3 regions of the Leclercia adecarboxylata genome follow, and region 3 is predicted to be linked to each of the others. Evidence: riboswitches for the same ligand, from Rfam matches in the RefSeq annotation. Region 3 holds a riboswitch; each other region holds the start of a gene.
The links. Region 3 has a riboswitch for thiamine pyrophosphate ahead of thiM (hydroxyethylthiazole kinase). Riboswitches for the same ligand answer to the same signal wherever they lie in the genome.
Positions count from the first base shown of each region.

Region 1 (6,148 bases), 2.0 Mb from region 3:
ATCCCCGAGCCGTTCGATATGACGGGCCAGCTGTTCAAGCCCTTGCGGAGCTGAAGGCATCTGCTTGGTCTGGGTCGGAAAAACGTGTCCCAGGGCGATGTAAGACGGACGTGCCGCCAGCGCCACGTCGATCTCCATGTCGTCATGCGTCGACACGCCAAGACGCAAGCCGGCGCGACGAATGGCTTCCAGATCGGTGGTCTCCAGATCCTCCTGACCCAGATGCACGCCGTAAGCCTGGTGCTTAATCGCCAGACGCCAGTAGTCATTGATAAACAGGCGGGCGTCATAGCGACGCCCCAGGGCAATGGCCGCCACAATATCGGCCTCAACCTCATCATCCTGCTTATCCTTGATGCGCAGCTGCAGGGTTTTTACCCCGGCGGTCAGCAGACGCTCAAGCCACGCCACGCTGTCGACCACCGGGTAAAGCCCCAGACGAAACGGCACTGGCGGAAAGTTGGGCTGATACATTACGCCTCCTCTTTTTTGAGGTAGATTTCGCCGCCCCGGGCGCGGAAGGTCTCTGACATATCGGCCATTCCCACTTCGATAGTCTGCGCCGCGGCGTAATCACGCACCTCCTGGCTGATTTTCATCGAGCAGAATTTCGGCCCGCACATGGAGCAGAAGTGCGCCACTTTACCGGACTCCTGCGGCAGGGTTTCGTCGTGATAGGCGCGGGCGGTGAACGGGTCGAGGGCGAGGTTGAACTGATCTTCCCAGCGGAATTCGAAGCGCGCTTTCGACATGGCGTTATCGCGGATCTGCGCCCCCGGATGGCCCTTCGCCAGGTCGGCGGCGTGGGCGGCAATTTTGTAGGTGATCAGCCCCTGCTTCACGTCCTCTTTGTTCGGCAGACCGAGATGCTCTTTCGGCGTCACGTAGCAAAGCATCGCGCAGCCGAACCAGCCAATCATCGCCGCGCCAATGCCGGAGGTGAAGTGGTCGTAACCCGGTGCGATATCGGTGGTCAACGGCCCCAGGGTATAGAACGGCGCTTCGTGGCAGTGCTCAAGCTCTTCGGTCATGTTGCGGCGGATCATCTGCATCGGCACATGGCCCGGGCCTTCAATCATCACCTGAACGTCATACTCCCAGGCAATTTTGGTCAGCTCGCCCAAAGTGTGCAGTTCGGCAAACTGCGCTTCGTCGTTGGCGTCGCGAATGGAGCCCGGACGCAGGCCATCGCCCAGCGACAGCGAAACGTCGTAGGCGGCGCAGATCTCGCAGATTTCGCGGAAGTGCTCATACAGGAAGTTCTCCTGATGATGGGACAGGCACCATTTCGCCATGATAGAACCGCCACGTGAGACGATGCCGGTCAGGCGTTTAGCGGTCATCGGCACGTAGCGCAGCAGCACGCCCGCATGGATGGTGAAGTAATCCACACCCTGTTCGGCCTGCTCCAGCAGGGTATCCCGGAAAGCCTCCCAGGTGAGGTCTTCCGCGATGCCGTTCACCTTCTCCAGCGCCTGGTAGATGGGGACGGTACCAATCGGCACCGGGCTGTTACGCAGGATCCACTCACGGGTCTCGTGAATATAGCGACCGGTGGAGAGGTCCATGACGGTGTCCGCCCCCCAGCGCGTCGACCAGACCAGTTTTTCCACCTCTTCTTCGATGGAGGAGGTGACCGCTGAGTTACCGATATTGGCATTCACTTTCACCAGGAAGTTACGCCCGATGATCATCGGCTCCGATTCCGGATGGTTGATGTTGGCGGGGATGATGGCGCGGCCGGCGGCCACTTCGTCACGCACAAACTCCGGGGTGATGTTCTCCGGCAGACGAGCCCCAAAGCCTTCACCCGGATGCTGGTGGCGCAGCACCTCGCCACGGATGCGCTCGCGGCCCATGTTTTCGCGAATGGCGATAAACTCCATCTCCGGCGTGACGATCCCCTGACGGGCGTAGTGCAGCTGGGTGACGCATTTGCCCACCCTGGCACGCTTCGGCGTGAGAAGACCGGTGAAGCGCAGCTCGTCCAGGCCATCATCGGCCAGGCGTTCGCGGGTATAAGCCGAGCTTTGCTCGTTCAGCGCTTCGCTGTCGTCACGCGCGTCAATCCACGGCTGGCGCAGTTTCGCCAGCCCCTGCTGGACATTAATGGCCACCGCCGGATCGCCGTAAGGCCCGGAGGTGTCGTAGACCGGCACCGCTTCGTTCTCTTCAAACTGCGGGTTTTCTTTACTGCCGCCGATGAGCGTCGGGCTGAGCTGGATCTCGCGCATCGGTACGCGGATATCATCCCGGGAGCCGGTCAGATAGATGCGTTTAGAGTTTGGGAAAGCGGTGCCTTCCAGGGTATCGATGAAGTGTTGGGCGTGTGCGCGCTGTTCGCGGCGGGTCATTTTTGTGGCAGACATAGCTCGTTCCAGTAAGTTCAGGAAGTGGCTTGTCAGACGACGGATGAAGCAAGAGAGGATCGCCCGGGGGCGATACAGTAAATTGACTCTTGTTCCCTTCGCAGGTCTTAACCTGATCAGGTTCCGCGGATCCCGAATTAACGGTCTCAGCCCGGCTTTCGCACTGGGCACTCCGACAAGAATTTGCTCCCCTACAGCGGGAGCAGTAAATGTAAATTACGCGTTAACGATAAATAACTCAAGCCGGTCGGGCGACGTTATCTTCGTTGCTGGCTTTCAGATTGTGATCCAGCGCGAGGGCGATCAGGTTGTCTTCCAGCGTAAATCGTTGCTCCAGCGCCTCGCCGATATCAGAAAGTGCCTGCTGAAATTCCAGATAGTTGTCCTGATCGATGGCATTTTCGAGCGTGGAGTCGTAATAATCCATGATCTGCTGAGTGTTGGCTTCCAGCAGAGGGTAGAGTTTGGTGGCCGCTAAAAACGGGCTGTTACCTTCCATTTCACCGATAATGCGTTCATAAATATTGAAATGACCATTGGAAAGGTAGTCGACCAGGCTCTGGCAAAAATCGTCCAGCGCTTTTTCATTCAGGCGCATGTAGGACTCTTTACCCGGCTTAATGCCAACGAGATTGTAGTAGGCAACGAGCAGATGTTTACGTACGTGCAGCCAGCGATCGACCAGTTTGTTACTTCCGCCAACGCGCTCTGTCAGGTTTTCTAGCTGGTTTAGCATGTTTGACTCCGCAAGGTTAAGATTAAAAGCTGCCCACCCAAAATGTAATAGTATTGTTACCAACATGCCTGTGAAGCAAAGGTAGTGCAATAGATATGGATCGTATAATTGAAAAATCGGATCGCGGCTGGTGGTTAGTCAGCCATGAACAAAAATTATGGTTGCCCGGTGGTGAATTACCACATGGCGAAGCCGGAAATTTCGATCTTGCGGGTCAACCCGCACTAAACATTGGCGAGTGGCAGGGCGATTCTGTGTGGTTGATCCAACAAAATCGTCGCCACGATATGGGATCGGTTCGCCAGGTGCTCGATCTCGATGTCGGCCTGTTCCAGCTGGCCGGCCGCGCTGTGCAGTTGGCCGAGTTTTATCGCTCGCATAAATACTGCGGCTACTGCGGCCACACCATGCACCCAAGCAAAACCGAATGGGCCATGCTCTGCAGCCACTGCCGCGAACGCTACTATCCGCAAATCGCGCCGTGCATCATCGTCGCTATCCGTCGTGAAGACACCATCCTGCTGGCGCAACATACCCGTCATCGCAACGGGGTGCATACCGTGCTGGCCGGGTTTGTGGAAGTGGGCGAAACGCTGGAGCAGGCCGTTGCGCGTGAAGTGATGGAAGAGAGCGGTATCAAAGTGAAGAACCTGCGCTACGTCACCTCCCAGCCGTGGCCGTTCCCGCAATCGCTGATGACCGCCTTTATGGCCGAGTACGACAGCGGCGAGATCGTCATCGACCCGAAAGAGTTGCTGTCAGCCGACTGGTATCGTTACGACGATTTACCGCTGCTCCCACCGCCCGGCACCGTGGCGCGCCGCCTGATAGAAGATACCGTGGCAATGTGTCGGGCTGACGATATCTGAGACGTGATACACTGGGAATAAGACGCTTAAGGAACTGCAAAAATGACCGAACTGAAGAACGATCGTTATCTGCGTGCGCTGCTGCGCCAACCCGTTGATATCACCCCGGTATGGATGATGCGCCAGGCGGGCCGCTATTTGCCGGAATATAAAGCCACGCGTGCGCAGGCGGGCGATTTTATGTCGCTGTGCAAAAATGCGGAGCTGGCCTGCGAAGTGACCCTTCAGCCGCTGCGCCGCTATCCGCTGGACGCGGCGATCCTCTTCTCAGATATCCTGACCATCCCGGATGCGATGGGGCTTGGTCTGTACTTTGAAACCGGCGAAGGTCCGCGCTTCTCTTCTCCCATCAAGAGCAAAGCGGACATCGACAACCTGCCGATCCCGGACCCGGAGCAGGAACTCGGTTATGTGATGAACGCGGTGCGCACTATTCGCCGCGAGCTGAAAGGCGAAGTACCGCTGATTGGTTTCTCCGGCAGTCCGTGGACGCTGGCGACCTACATGGTCGAAGGCGGCAGCAGCAAAGCCTTTACCGTTATCAAGAAGATGATGTACGCCGATCCGCTGGCGCTCCATGCCCTGCTCGAAAAGCTGGCGAAAAGCGTCACCCTCTATCTGAACGCGCAGATCAAAGCGGGCGCGCAGTCGGTGATGATCTTCGACACCTGGGGCGGAGTGCTGACGGGCCGCGATTATCAGCAGTTCTCGCTCTACTACATGCATAAAATCGTCGATGGCCTGCTGCGTGAAAACGAAGGGCGCCGCGTGCCGGTAACGCTGTTCACCAAAGGCGGAGGCCAGTGGCTGGAAGCGATGGCAGAGACCGGCTGTGATGCGCTGGGCCTCGACTGGACCACCGATATCGCCGATGCGCGCCGTCGCGTGGGGGACAAAGTCGCCCTGCAGGGCAACATGGATCCGTCTATGCTGTATGCTCCGGCCGCCCGTATTGAAGAAGAAGTCTCGACCATTCTGGCAGGCTTCGGTCAGGGCGAGGGCCATGTCTTTAACCTGGGGCACGGTATTCATCAGGATGTTCCGCCAGAGCATGCAGGCGTGTTTGTGGAGGCGGTACACCGACTTTCTGCCCAGTATCACCCGTAAGGAGTCGTTATGGATCTTGCGTCACTTCGCGCTCAACAACTTAAACTCGCTGCGTCTGTATCCCGTGAGGATCGTCTGGATAAAGACCCGCCCACGCTGATTGCGGGGGCCGATGTCGGGTTTGAGCAGGGCGGAGAGGTGACGCGGGCGGCGATAGTGCTCCTGACGTACCCCGGGCTGGAGCTGGTCGAATACCAGGTGGCGCGCATCGCCACGACCATGCCCTATATTCCCGGCTTCCTCTCATTTCGTGAGTATCCCGCGCTGCTGGCCGCGTGGGATCAGCTCTCGCAAAGGCCCGATCTGCTGTTCGTTGACGGGCATGGGATCTCCCATCCGCGCCGTCTCGGCGTCGCCAGCCATTTTGGCCTGCTGGTGGATGTGCCGACCATCGGCGTGGCGAAGAAACGCCTCTGCGGCAAGTTTGAGCCTCTGTCGCCCGAACCCGGGGCGCTGGCGCCATTGATGGATAAAGGCGAGCAGCTGGCTTGGGTCTGGCGCAGCAAAGCCCGCTGCAATCCGCTGTTCATCGCCACCGGTCATCGCGTCAGTACCGACAGCGCCCTGGCGTGGGTCCAGCGCTGTATGCGGGGCTATCGGCTGCCGGAACCGACCCGCTGGGCCGATGCGGTGGCTTCCGGGCGTCCGGCTTTTGTTCGTTGGCAGGAAATTCAGCGCTGATTCAGGTAAACTGCGGCCAATTTTCGATTCGAGACATCATCATGTTACAAAACCCGATTCATCTGCGCCTTGAGAAGCTGGAAAGCTGGCAGCACGTCACTTTTATGGCCTGTCTGTGCGAACGTATGTATCCGAACTACGCCATGTTCTGCAAGCAGACTGAATTTGGTGATGGTCAACTGTATCGCCGTATTCTCGATCTGGTGTGGGAAACGCTGACGGTCAAAGATGCCAAGGTGAACTTCGACTCCCAGCTCGATAAGCTGGAAGAGGCGATCCCGGTTGCTGATGACTATGATGTCTATGGCGTCTACCCGGCCATTGATGCCTGTGTGGCCTTAAGTGAACTGATTCACTCGCGTCTGAGTGGCGAAACTCTGGAACAT
Region 1 is NZ_CP040889.1:2,293,089-2,299,236, forward strand. It holds gene thiE (thiamine phosphate synthase) at 1-474, opposite strand, end outside; gene thiC (phosphomethylpyrimidine synthase ThiC) at 474-2,369, opposite strand; TPP riboswitch at 2,446-2,554, opposite strand; gene FHN83_RS12785 (Rsd/AlgQ family anti-sigma factor) at 2,608-3,105, opposite strand; gene nudC (NAD(+) diphosphatase) at 3,201-3,974, shown strand; gene hemE (uroporphyrinogen decarboxylase) at 4,017-5,081, shown strand; gene nfi (deoxyribonuclease V) at 5,091-5,762, shown strand; gene FHN83_RS12805 (YjaG family protein) at 5,804-6,148, shown strand, end outside.
Region 1: another riboswitch for thiamine pyrophosphate. It lies ahead of thiC (phosphomethylpyrimidine synthase ThiC); the one in region 3 lies ahead of thiM (hydroxyethylthiazole kinase).

Region 2 (6,148 bases), 2.5 Mb from region 3:
AGCCCGCACGTCCCGGCATCAAATCCTGGAACCAGAGCATGCCGATCCCGGCGATGATGCCGATAAAGACCGCGTTAAACAGCTGCAGGGCGAGCAGCGCTTCACGGCTGTGAAACAGGATCAATCCCAGATAAAACAGCACACCCGCAGCTACCGCAACCACCATCATCCGGCGCTTGCCGAAATATTTCACGTAGTAGCCCGCAAGGATCATCGCCGGGATTTCCAGCCCGGCGGCGGTGCCCATTAAGATCCCGGCCAGCTTGTCAGGCAGGCCCAGATCGCTGCTGATCCACAGCGGCATGTCGATGATATACATGGTGTTGCAGGTCCACATCAGCGTGGAGGCGATAAAGAGCCTGCGGACATTTTTGTTTTTCCAGCCGCTGACCTCGGTCACCGGCACGGCGGTCGCCGATTCCACCCGCGCAACGGAAGGCAGCGCGAAGGCAATCAGCCCCAGGCTGATGGCAAAAATGGCCGCCGCAATGGAGAACATGGCGGTAAAGCCGTAGTTAAGCGCCAGCATAAACGCCAGCGGCGGGCCGATAACCCACGCCAGCGAAAGCTGGGCACGCATCACCGAGCTGAACATCACCACTTCACGCGCGGAGCTGTCGGCATATTCCCGCGCCAGAGCAAACAACTGCGGCATGGCGGTGTTGGCAAGTGAGGCCAGCAGCACGCCGCAGGTTAATAAGGTCAGATAATGACGGTTAAAGGCAAACAGCAGCGCGTTGCCAATCGCCATCGCGCAGCAAAAAAGGATCAGCTTGCGGCGATCGCCCTGGCTGTCGGAACGCTTCGCCAGCCAGAGGCTGACCAGGATCCCGGCGACGGCGTTGACGGTATAGAACAGTCCCACCCAGAAAGGTTGAGCGCCCACCTCGCGGCTCAGGAACAGACTCAGGGTCGGCGCCTGCAGTGCCCCGGCTACGCCCATCATAAAAGCCACCATTAAAAAAGCGGCATAAACACCGTTGAGACGGCGTCCCATCGTCATTAACCAGAGCATTCACTGTTCCCTTTAGCGCACGTGAAAACGAAAAAAGCCAGCAGATAATACCTGCTGGCGTGGTGATTAGCACCAATACTCAGTCACACATGATCGAAGCAATTCAGCGTTCCGAGGTCGACGTTGTCACCTCCCACTGCATCAGATCTTCCAGTATTTTCAGCCGCTGCTCTGCACACCGGCGGGCCAGCCAGGACATTCCCTTTGTCGCTGAGAAGTACTGTTGGTAAAACTGATTTGTGGCAGACCTCTTCATATTCACCTCCTCGCTTCATCGAAGTGAATTATTGGCTTAATATAGGGATTAATAAATTGCTGATTTTTTGTCAGGAGTTCCCCTTTTATGCCTTCTGGTCGTCTGCAACAACAATTCATCCGCCTGTGGCAGTGCTGTGACGGCCAGACCCGGGACACCACGCTCAGCGAGCTGGCCGATCTGCTCAGCTGTTCGCGTCGCCATATGCGGACCCTGCTTAACACCATGCAGCAGCAGGGATGGCTGAGCTGGGAAGCCGAAGCCGGGCGCGGCAAGCGTTCGCGCCTCACCTTTCTCTACACCGGCCTCGCGCTTCAGCAGCAGCGGGCGGAAGATCTGCTCGAGCAGGATCGCATCGAACAGCTGGTGCAGCTGGTGGGCGATAAAGCCGCGGTGCGCCAGATGCTGGTTTCCCACCTCGGACGCAGCTTCCGTCAGGGCAAGCACATCCTGCGGGTGCTCTACTATCGTCCGATGAAAAACCTGTTACCGGGCAGCGCATTACGGCGATCTGAAACCCACATGGCGCGGCAGATTTTTAGCGGCCTGACGCGCATAAATGAGGAAAATGGGGAACTGGAAGCCGACATTGCCCACCACTGGCAGCAGCTTTCCCCGCTGCACTGGCGATTTTTTTTACGGCCCGGCATCCATTTCCATCACGGACGCGAGCTGGAGATGGCCGACGTCATCGCCACGTTGCAGCGCGCCCGCGAATTGCCTCTTTACTCGCACATCAGCCGGATCCAGTCTCCCACGGCCTGGACTCTGGATATTCAGCTCTCTCAGCCCGACCGCTGGCTGCCGTGGCTGCTGGGGTATGTACCCTCGATGATCCTGCCGCGCGAGTGGGAAACCATGCCCAACTTTGCCGGCCATCCGGTAGGCACAGGGCCTTACGCCGTTTCCCGCAACAACAATAATCAGCTGAAGATCCGCGCCTTCGAGGATTACTTTGGCTACCGGGCCTTGATTGACGAAGTGAACGTCTGGGTGTTGCCGGATCTCAACGAAGAGCTGAGCGTCGGCCTGACCCTCGAAGGGCCAACAGAGGGAGAAAAGGCGGTAGAGAGCCGCCTCGAAGAGGGGTGCTACTATCTGCTGTTCGATGCCCGCTCCCATCGCGGTGCCAGCGGCGAGGTGCGCCAGTGGATAAGCCGGATCCTCTCTCCTGCCAATCTGATCTATCAGGCCGAAGAGATGTACCAGTCCTACTGGTTCCCGGCGTATGGCCTGCTGCCGCGCTGGCACCATGCCCGCCCGGGACGCGGCGATAAACCGGCCGGGCTGGAGAGCATCACCCTGACCTTCTACCGCGAACATATTGAACACCGGGTGATCGCCAGAATGATGAGCGAGCTGCTGGCCGCCGAGCAGGTGATGCTCAACATTCAGGAGGTCAGCTACGAGGAGTGGCATCGGGGAGAGATCGTTAGCGACATCTGGCTCAACAGCGTCAACTTCACCCTGCCGCTGGATTTCTCGCTGTTCTCCCATCTGTATGAGGTACCGCTTCTGCAAAACTGCATCGCGCGGGACTGGCAGCAGGACGCCGCCCAGTGGCGCGCCGGGGAGATGAATCTTGCGGTCTGGTGCCAGCAGCTGCTGGCCCAGCAGGCGATTGTCCCGCTGATCCACCACTGGCTGATGATCCAGGGGCAGCGCAGTATGCGCGGCTTACGCATGAATACGCTGGGCTGGTTTGACTTTAAATCGGCGTGGTTTGCGCCGCCGGAACCATAACACTTTCGTAATATTCACCAAATCATTACAATACCGCCGTTCTCAACGGGGTGCTGCGCGAAAGCGTGTGCTGAGAAAATACCCGTCGAACCTGATCCGGATAACGCCGGCGAAGGGATTTGAGGCTGTCGCTCAAAATCCTTTGCCACTCTCAAACAATGAGGTGCAAAGTGTTCAAAACTGTTCTTCCCCTGCTGGCGCTGGTTGCGCTGCCTGCCGTAGCCAGTCCTGTGCTGACGGTCTACACCTACGACTCTTTCGCTGCCGACTGGGGCCCTGGCCCGGCGGTCAAAAAAGCCTTTGAAGCCGACTGCAAGTGCGAGCTGAAGTTTGTGGCGCTGGAGGATGGCGTCTCGCTGCTGAACCGCCTGCGCATGGAAGGTAAAAACAGCAAAGCCGACGTGGTGCTGGGTCTGGATAACAACCTGCTGGAAGCGGCGACGCAGACCGGGCTGTTCGCCAAAAGCGGCGTGCCGACCGATGCGGTTAACGTCCCTGGCGGCTGGAAAAACGACACCTTTGTGCCCTTCGATTACGGCTACTTCGCCTTTGTCTATGACAAAAACAAGCTGAAAAACCCACCGAAAAGCCTGAAAGAGCTGGTTGAGAGCGATAAAAAATGGCGCGTGATCTACGAAGATCCGCGCACCAGCACCCCGGGGCTGGGTCTGCTGCTGTGGATGCAAAAAGTGTACGGCGACAAAACGCCGGAAGCCTGGCAGAAGCTGGCCGCTAAAACCGTCACCGTGACCAAAGGCTGGAGCGAAGCCTACGGTCTGTTCCTGAAAGGCGAAAGCGACCTGGTGCTGAGCTACACCACCTCTCCGGCGTATCACATTATTTCAGAGAAAAAAGAGAACTACGCTGCCGCGGACTTTGCTGAAGGCCACTATCTGCAGGTGGAAGTCGCCGCCCGTACTGCCGCCAGCAAACAGCCGGAACTGGCCGAAAAGTTCCTGAAATTTATGGTCTCCCCGTCGTTCCAGAACGCCATCCCGACCGGCAACTGGATGTACCCGGTGACCAACGTGACGTTACCGGCCGGTTTTGACACCCTGGTGAAACCGCAAACCACGCTGGAATTTACCCCACAGGAAGTGGCCGGGAAACGTGCTGCCTGGATCGGTGAATGGCAACGCGCCGTCAGCCGCTAATCGCCGGCTGGTTACTCCCGGGGCTTCTGGCCGCCATCCTGATGGTGTCCGTCGCCCTGGGGGCTTTTCTGGCGCTGTGGTTTAACGCGCCAGCCACCGACGTCGCGGCGCTGTTGCACGACAGCTATCTGTGGCACGTTATCCGCTTCTCTTTCTGGCAGGCGTTTCTCTCCGCCCTGCTCTCGGTGACCCCCGCAATATTTCTTGCCCGCGCCCTCTACCGGCGACGGTTCCCGGGCAGGCAGGCGCTGCTGCGCCTGTGCGCCATGACCCTGATCCTGCCGGTGCTGGTGGCGATATTTGGCATTCTCAGCGTCTACGGACGTCAGGGCTGGCTGGCCGTCCTGTGCCAGGCGCTCGGACTTGAGTGGACCTTCTCGCCCTATGGCCTGCAGGGGATCCTGCTGGCGCACGTCTTTTTCAACATGCCGATGGCCACGCGTCTGCTGCTGCAGGCGCTGGAGAATATCCCCGGCGAGCAGCGCCAGCTTGCGGCCCAGCTCGGAATGCGCGGCTGGTCATTTTTCCGCTTCGTTGAGTGGCCCTGGCTACGCCGTCAGATCCCGCCGGTTGCGGCGCTGATCTTCATGCTCTGCTTTGCCAGCTTCGCCACCGTGCTCTCGCTCGGCGGCGGGCCGCAGGCCACCACCATCGGGCTCGCTATCTATCAGGCCCTGAGCTACGACTATGATCCGGGCCGTGCGGCACTGCTTGCCATCGTGCAGATGGTCTGCTGTCTGGGGCTGGTGATGCTGAGCCAGCGGCTGGGAAAAGCCATCCCCGTCGGCAGTAACCAGCTCGCAGGCTGGCGCGATCCGCAGGACAACCTGCGTAGCCGTCTGACCGATGGCCTGCTGATCGCCCTGGCGCTACTGCTGCTGATCCCGCCGCTGCTGGCGGTGGTGGTCGACGGTCTGAATCTCAACCTGCTGTCGGTGCTGCAACAGCCGGTGCTCTGGCAGGCGCTGGGCACCTCGCTGCGCATTGCGCTGGGTGCCGGGCTGCTCTGCGTGCTGCTGACCATGATGCTGCTGTGGACCAGCCGGGAGCTGTATGCCCGCCAGGCGTTCGTAGCCGGACAGGCGCTGGATCTCAGCGGGATGCTGATCCTGGCGATGCCCGGCATCGTGCTGGCGAGCGGTTTTTTCCTGCTGTTCAACAGCACTGTCGGCCTGCCTGAATCGGCCGATGGCATAGTCATCTTTACCAACGCCCTGATGGCGATCCCCTACGCGCTGAAAGTGCTGGAAAACCCGATGCGCGATCTCAGCGCCCGCTATACCCTGCTCTGCGACTCCCTGGGAATGCACGGCTGGCAGCGGCTGAAGGTGGTGGAGCTGCGCGCCCTGAAACGCCCTCTGGCCCAGGCGCTGGCCTTTGCCTGCGTGCTGTCTATCGGTGATTTCGGCGTGGTGGCGCTGTTTGGCAACGATGATTTCCGCACCCTGCCGTTCTGGCTTTACCAGCAAATTGGCTCGTATCGCAGCCAGGACGGTGCCGTCACGGCGCTGCTGCTGCTCTTGCTATGCTTTGCGTTATTTACCGTTATCGAAAAACTTCCGGGGCGTGATGTTAAAACTGACTGATGTAACCTGGCTTTATCAGCACCTGCCGATGCGCTTTACCCTGTCCGTGGGCCAGGGCGAACTTATCGCCGTGCTCGGCCCCAGCGGCGCGGGGAAAAGCACGCTCCTCAACCTGATCGCCGGTTTTCTGCAACCGGCCAACGGCAGCATCACGATTAACGGCCATGACCATACCCGCACGCCGCCGTCACAGCGCCCGGTGTCGATGCTGTTTCAGGAAAACAATCTTTTCACTCATCTGACCGTGCGTCAGAACATTGGCCTCGGCATGCATCCGGGCATGAAGCTGAAAGCTGCCCAGCAGCAGAAGCTAAGCGACATCGCGCTTCAGATGGGGATAGACGATCTGCTGGAACGCCTGCCGGGGGAGCTCTCGGGTGGTCAGCGCCAGCGT
Region 2 is NZ_CP040889.1:2,847,315-2,853,462, reverse strand. It holds gene FHN83_RS15410 (sugar efflux transporter) at 1-1,015, opposite strand, end outside; gene sgrT (glucose uptake inhibitor SgrT) at 1,119-1,271, opposite strand; gene sgrR (HTH-type transcriptional regulator SgrR) at 1,359-3,014, shown strand; TPP riboswitch at 3,051-3,150, shown strand; gene thiB (thiamine ABC transporter substrate binding subunit) at 3,185-4,168, shown strand; gene thiP (thiamine/thiamine pyrophosphate ABC transporter permease ThiP) at 4,144-5,754, shown strand; gene thiQ (thiamine ABC transporter ATP-binding protein ThiQ) at 5,738-6,148, shown strand, end outside.
Region 2: another riboswitch for thiamine pyrophosphate. It lies ahead of thiB (thiamine ABC transporter substrate binding subunit); the one in region 3 lies ahead of thiM (hydroxyethylthiazole kinase).

Region 3 (6,148 bases):
GAAGGCGAAGAATTTACCGGTACGGGCAAAGCCAGCCTGAACTTCGTCGAGGATCAGCAGAATGCCGTGCTCTTCGGTCACTTTACGGATGCGCTGCAGCCACTCAACCGGTGCCGGGTTCACGCCGCCTTCGCCCTGGACTGCTTCCAGGATCACGGCAGCAGGTTTACGCACGCCGCTTTCAACGTCGTTGATCAGGTTTTCGAAGTAGTAGGTCAGGGCTTTAACACCGGCTTCACCACCGATACCCAGCGGACAGCGGTACTGGTGCGGGTAAGGCATGAACTGGACTTCTGGCATCATGCCGTCAACCGCTTCTTTCGGAGACAGGTTGCCGGTCACGGACAGTGCGCCGTGGGTCATGCCGTGGTATGCACCAGAGAAGCTGATGATGCCGCTGCGGCCGGTCACTTTTTTCGCCAGCTTCAGCGCAGCTTCTACAGCATCCGCGCCGGACGGGCCGGTGAACTGCAGGCAGTACTCTTTGCCCTGGCCTGGCAGCATAGAGAGCAGGTATTCTGAAAACGCGTCTTTCAACGGCGTGGTCAGATCCAGGGTATGTAACGGCAAGCCGCTGGTAATGACACTTTGAATGCTTTTCAGCACATCAGGATGGTTATGACCCAGCGCCAGCGTTCCCGCACCGGCCAGGCAATCAAGATACTCTTTGTTATCCGCGTCGGTGATCCACACCCCGTCCGCCTTAGTAATGGCTAAAGGCAGCTTGCGCGGATAACTCCTGACATTGGATTCCATTTCGGCCTGACGGGCCAGATAGGTTTCGTTGGTTTTGAAAGAAGAGGCATTCAAAGTATCAATACGGACTTTATCCGTCATCATATCACTCCTACAACCGCAGCTCAGCACGTGGCTCCGATTGAATAATTAATTAAGAAAATGAGAAGGGCATCAAAAATCGCGGCCAATATAGAGCCTTTTTGCCCGGGGCTCAATGGTTAATTGTTTATCGTTTTGTTACGCGCGTTGAATCAACGCGCGTAGGGCGTAACCCCGCATGGCACCTGAGGTTTCCAGGGGGAGGCTTCGGGTATAAAAGCGGGGCGTTTTAGAACGCTTTAGAACTACTTTTGGACGACGTTCAGAATACCGTGATCGCGGCCATGGGTTTTATTCCATGAAGCGTCGGTCACGCCGTTCGCATCCAGTGAGATCGACAGCACGTAACCCGCGCCTTTCACCTCGTAGAAATTCGCATTTGAGCGTTTCACCACGGCTTTCTTGCCGTTGATGGTGGCCTGGGTGAAGCCGTTATTGATGCTGGCTTTAATACCGTTGGCGCTGAAGGAGGCTTCACGCAGCGGATCGGCAACGTGCGCCGCCTGGCCATGCTGTACGGCTTCATGCGCATTCTCGAGCGCCTGTTTTTCCGCTGCGGCATTGATGGTGGCCTGACGGTTCTGGTCGGCAATGTAGCAGGCGTCACGGCTTACGCCTTTGGCCTCACACTGCGCTAAGCGCTGCTCTTCAGAGACACAGCCCGCCAGCAAAGCGGCAATCACACCCACCAACAGAATCTTTTTCATACATTAACCTTAAAGGAAAGGGGAAATCGTCTGTTCCCCGGTTGTTGATTCGATAATTATTATTGGCCTGGCCACTTTTTGCTGGTGTCTATATTAGAGACGCACCAGTGGCGCGCGCTGAATATCACGCAAGGGGCGTTGTCTCAGGTTGACGAAGATCACATTTAGCACGAATAGCTAATTTCTTGAGAGTTATCCTGGCAGCTGGTTATTGCTGGGTTAGAAAAGGGTGTCAGAGATGTAAGCAGGAGGAGTGGCGAAGCGCCAGAAAGCCCCTTGCTATTGCCAGACGCATCCTCTACGCTGCCACCGTTACATTATGTAATTTGACTCGGGGTGCCCTTCTTTGTGAAGGCTGAGAAATACCCGTACCACCTGATCTGGATAATGCCAGCGTAGGGAAGTCAGATGCCCTCCGGGCTATCGCTTCTTCGCGCAAGGCAGGAGCGATACCATGCAGCCTGACCTGCTCAATTTACATGCCTTACACCACTTCCGAACCCGTTCTCCGCTCACCCACTGTATGACCAACGACGTCGTGCAGACCTTTACCGCCAACGTGTTGCTGGCGCTCGGCGCGTCACCGGCGATGGTGATTGAAGCCGAAGAGGCGGAACAATTCTCTGCTATCGCTGATGCGCTGCTGATTAACGTCGGGACGTTAACCGCGTCGCGCGCCCAGGCGATGCGCCGGGCCATTGAGAGCGCGGTTACCGCCGGTAAACCCTGGGTGCTGGACCCGGTAGCCGTCGGCGCGCTGGGATACCGCACCCGGTTCTGTCAGCAGATCCTCGTCCTCAAACCGGCGGCCATTCGCGGCAATGCCTCGGAAATCCTCGCCCTTGCCGGGATGAGCGCGGGCGGACGCGGTGTGGACACCACCGATACAGCGGCCAGCGCGCTGCCTGCGGCCCAGGCGCTGGCGCGGCAAACCAATGCCATCGTGGTGGTGACGGGGGAAGTGGATTACGTCACCGACGGGCTGCGTACCCAGACGGTTACCGGGGGCGATCCGATGATGACCCGTGTGGTGGGCACCGGCTGCGCGCTGTCGGCGGTAGTGGCGGCCAGCTGTTCACTGCCGGGCGACCGGCTGGAAAACATCGCGGCGGCCTGCGGCTGGATGAAACGGGCCGGAACCCTTGCGGCAGCCCAAAGCCGCGGACCGGGCAGTTTTGCCGCGGCCTTTCTGGATGCCCTGTGGGAACTGGGGGCACAACAATGAAACGCATTAATGCCCTGACTATTGCCGGCACAGACCCAAGCGGCGGTGCCGGGATCCAGGCCGACCTGAAAACCTTCTCGGCGCTGGGGGCGTATGGCTGCTCGGTGATCACCGCCCTGGTGGCGCAGAATACCCGCGGAGTGCAGTCGGTCTATCGTATTGAACCCGATTTTGTGGCGGCGCAGCTGGAATCGGTGTTCAGCGATGTGCGCATCGACACCACCAAGATCGGCATGCTGGCCGAAACCGATATCGTCGAGGCCGTGGCGGAGCAGCTGCTGCGTCATCAGGTTAAAAACGTAGTGCTGGACACGGTGATGCTGGCGAAAAGCGGCGACCCGCTGCTTTCACCTTCTGCCGTCGAAACGCTGCGTAAAAAGTTGTTGCCGCAGGTGGCGCTTATCACGCCAAACCTGCCCGAAGCCGCAGCGCTACTGGATGCCCCTCACGCCCGCAGCGAGCAGGAGATGAAAGAGCAGGGTTATGCCCTGCTGGCGATGGGGTGTGAAGCGGTGCTGATGAAGGGCGGTCATCTTGACGATCCCGAAAGCCCCGACTGGCTGTTCACCCGCGACGGAACGGTGCGCTTTACCGCCCCGCGCGTGAAGACCAAAAACACCCACGGCACCGGCTGCACCCTCTCGGCCGCTCTGGCTGCGCTGCGCCCGCGTCACGATAGCTGGGCGGATACGGTGCGCGAGGCCAAAACCTGGCTCTCCTGCGCGCTGGCGCAGGCGGACACGCTGGAGGTGGGGCAGGGCATGGGTCCGGTCCACCATTTCCATGCGTGGTGGTAAAGGTTACCGCCCATAGCTGGAAAATTCGCTACCCACAGACCAGGCTTAGGGGGCTCGCAATCCTGTGAGCCTGGAGAAAACATGCCGACAGCCTGTCGGCACTAAGGGGAGCAAAACTATGACTGATATTGCGCAGTTGCTTGGCAAAGACGCCGACAGCCTGTTACAGCATCGTTGTATGACTATTCCAGCCGACCAGCTCTATCTGCCTGGCCACGACTACGTCGACCGCGTGATGATCGACAACAACCGCCCGCCAGCGGTTTTGCGAAATATGCAGACGCTGTATAACACCGGGCGTCTGGGCGGAACCGGCTATCTGTCGATCCTGCCGGTGGACCAGGGGGTGGAGCACTCGGCCGGTGCGTCGTTTGCCGCCAACCCGCTCTATTTTGATCCGAAGAACATCGTTGAACTGGCGATTGAAGCTGGCTGCAACTGCGTCGCCTCTACCTACGGCGTGCTGGCGTCGGTTTCCCGGCGCTATGCGCACCGCATTCCGTTCCTGGTCAAGCTCAACCACAATGAAACCCTGAGCTATCCAACCGAATATGACCAGACCCTCTATGCCAGCGTCGAGCAGGCGTTCAACATGGGCGCGGTGGCGGTCGGGGCGACCATCTATTTCGGCTCAGAGCAGTCGCGCCGTCAGATTGAAGAGATCTCCGCCGCCTTTGAGCGCGCCCATGAGTTAGGAATGGTGACGGTGCTGTGGGCCTATCTGCGTAACCCGGCCTTTAATAAAGACGGCACGGATTACCACGTTTCCGCCGATTTAACCGGACAGGCCAACCATCTGGCGGCCACCATCGGGGCGGATATTGTGAAGCAGAAAATGGCCGAAAATAACGGCGGTTATAAGGCGGTCAAGTTTGGCTATACCGACGATCGGGTCTACAGCAAACTGACCAGCGACAACCCTATCGACCTGGTGCGCTACCAGCTGGCGAACTGCTATATGGGCCGCGCGGGGCTCATCAACTCCGGCGGTGCAGCGGGGGGCGAAACCGATCTCACCGATGCGGTACGCACGGCCGTTATTAATAAACGCGCGGGCGGGATGGGGCTGATCCTCGGTCGTAAGGCGTTTAAAAAATCGATGGCGGACGGCGTGAAGCTGATAAATGCGGTGCAGGACGTCTATCTGGATAAGAAGGTGACTATCGCGTAATCCCTAACCCCTCTCCCCTCACCCTAACCCTCTCCCCATAGGGGAGAGGGGACTGTCCGGTGGCGTCTTTTCCCTCTCGCCACTTTGGGGAGAGGGGACTCTCCGGAGCCGTCTTTTCTCCCTCGCCCCTTTGGGGAGAGGGCCGGGGTGAGGGGATTTGTCCCCCTCCGGACATGATCGGAACCCCATTTCATTTCATTCAAACATCCATCCCGATCTACCTCACATTTCCCCTCTCTTTTGTGAAAAGTATCACTCGCCCCCGTGCAGATGCACAAAAAACGGTCGACGCTTAGCGGAATTTGTCTAAGGCAGTGGATGAATTTTGCGCTTAAAGTTAGATTCGAAACAGCTTTTCAAAATGAAAGAACACGCTGAACCTACGCAGTTTTAAGGACAAAAAATGAAAATCGAATCCGTAAACGTCACCGTCTTTCAGTATCCCACCCGCCGGGTTTCCGACAGCGCCGGGCACTCTCATCCGGGGCCGGAAAGCCTGGCGAAAATGGCGATGCTGACCATTACCGCAGACGATGGCACCAAAGGGTACTCTTTTGCACCGCCGGAAGTGGTGCGCCCTTTTGTGGTCAACACCTTCTTCCGTAAGGTGCTGATCGGCCAGGACGCCTTTAACCGCGAAAAGATCTGGCAGGAGCTGGCCCACTGGCAGCGCGGCAGCGCCCATCAGCTGACCGAACGCGCGCTGGGCTTCGTTGAGCAGGCGCTGTGGGATCTGATTGGCCGCAAGCTCAATATGCCGGTCTGGAAGCTGCTGGGCGGCTACCGCGACAAAGTGCCTGCCTACGGCAGCACCATGTGCGGCGACGACCTGCCGGGTGGCCTCTCCACCCCGGAAGAGTACGCCAGCTTCGCAGAAACCCTGGTCGCCCGCGGCTACAAGGCCATCAAGCTCCACACCTGGATGCCGCCGGTCTCTTTCGCACCGAATCCGAAGATGGATATCAAAGCCTGCGCCGCGGTGCGTGAGGCGGTCGGGCCGGATATCGACCTGATGATCGACGGCTATCACTGGTACAGCCGTGCGGAAGCACTGTGGATCGGTAAAGAGCTGGAAAAACTCAACTTCGCCTGGTTTGAAGAGCCGATGGAAGAGGAGAGCATGGCCTCCTACGCCTGGCTGGCTGAAAACCTCTCCATTCCCATCGTCGGGCCGGAGAGCCTGGGCGGCAAGCACCACAGCCGCGCCGACTGGGTAAGAGCCGGAGCGTGCGACATCCTGCGTGCGGGCGCCAATGGCGTAGGCGGCATCTCGCCAACCCTGAAAGTAGCCAACCTCGCCGAGTCGTTCGGCATGGACTGCGAAGTGCACGGCAACGGCGCGGCCAGCCTGGCGGTGATCGGGGCTATCAAAAACTGCCGCTGGTACGAACGCGGCCTGCTGCATCCGTTC
Region 3 is NZ_CP040889.1:325,134-331,281, reverse strand. It holds gene FHN83_RS03435 (diaminobutyrate--2-oxoglutarate transaminase) at 1-840, opposite strand, end outside; gene FHN83_RS03430 (membrane lipoprotein lipid attachment site-containing protein) at 1,083-1,544, opposite strand; TPP riboswitch at 1,867-1,963, shown strand; gene thiM (hydroxyethylthiazole kinase) at 1,999-2,769, shown strand; gene thiD (bifunctional hydroxymethylpyrimidine kinase/phosphomethylpyrimidine kinase) at 2,766-3,566, shown strand; gene fbaB (class I fructose-bisphosphate aldolase) at 3,685-4,737, shown strand; gene FHN83_RS03410 (mandelate racemase family protein) at 5,141-6,148, shown strand, end outside.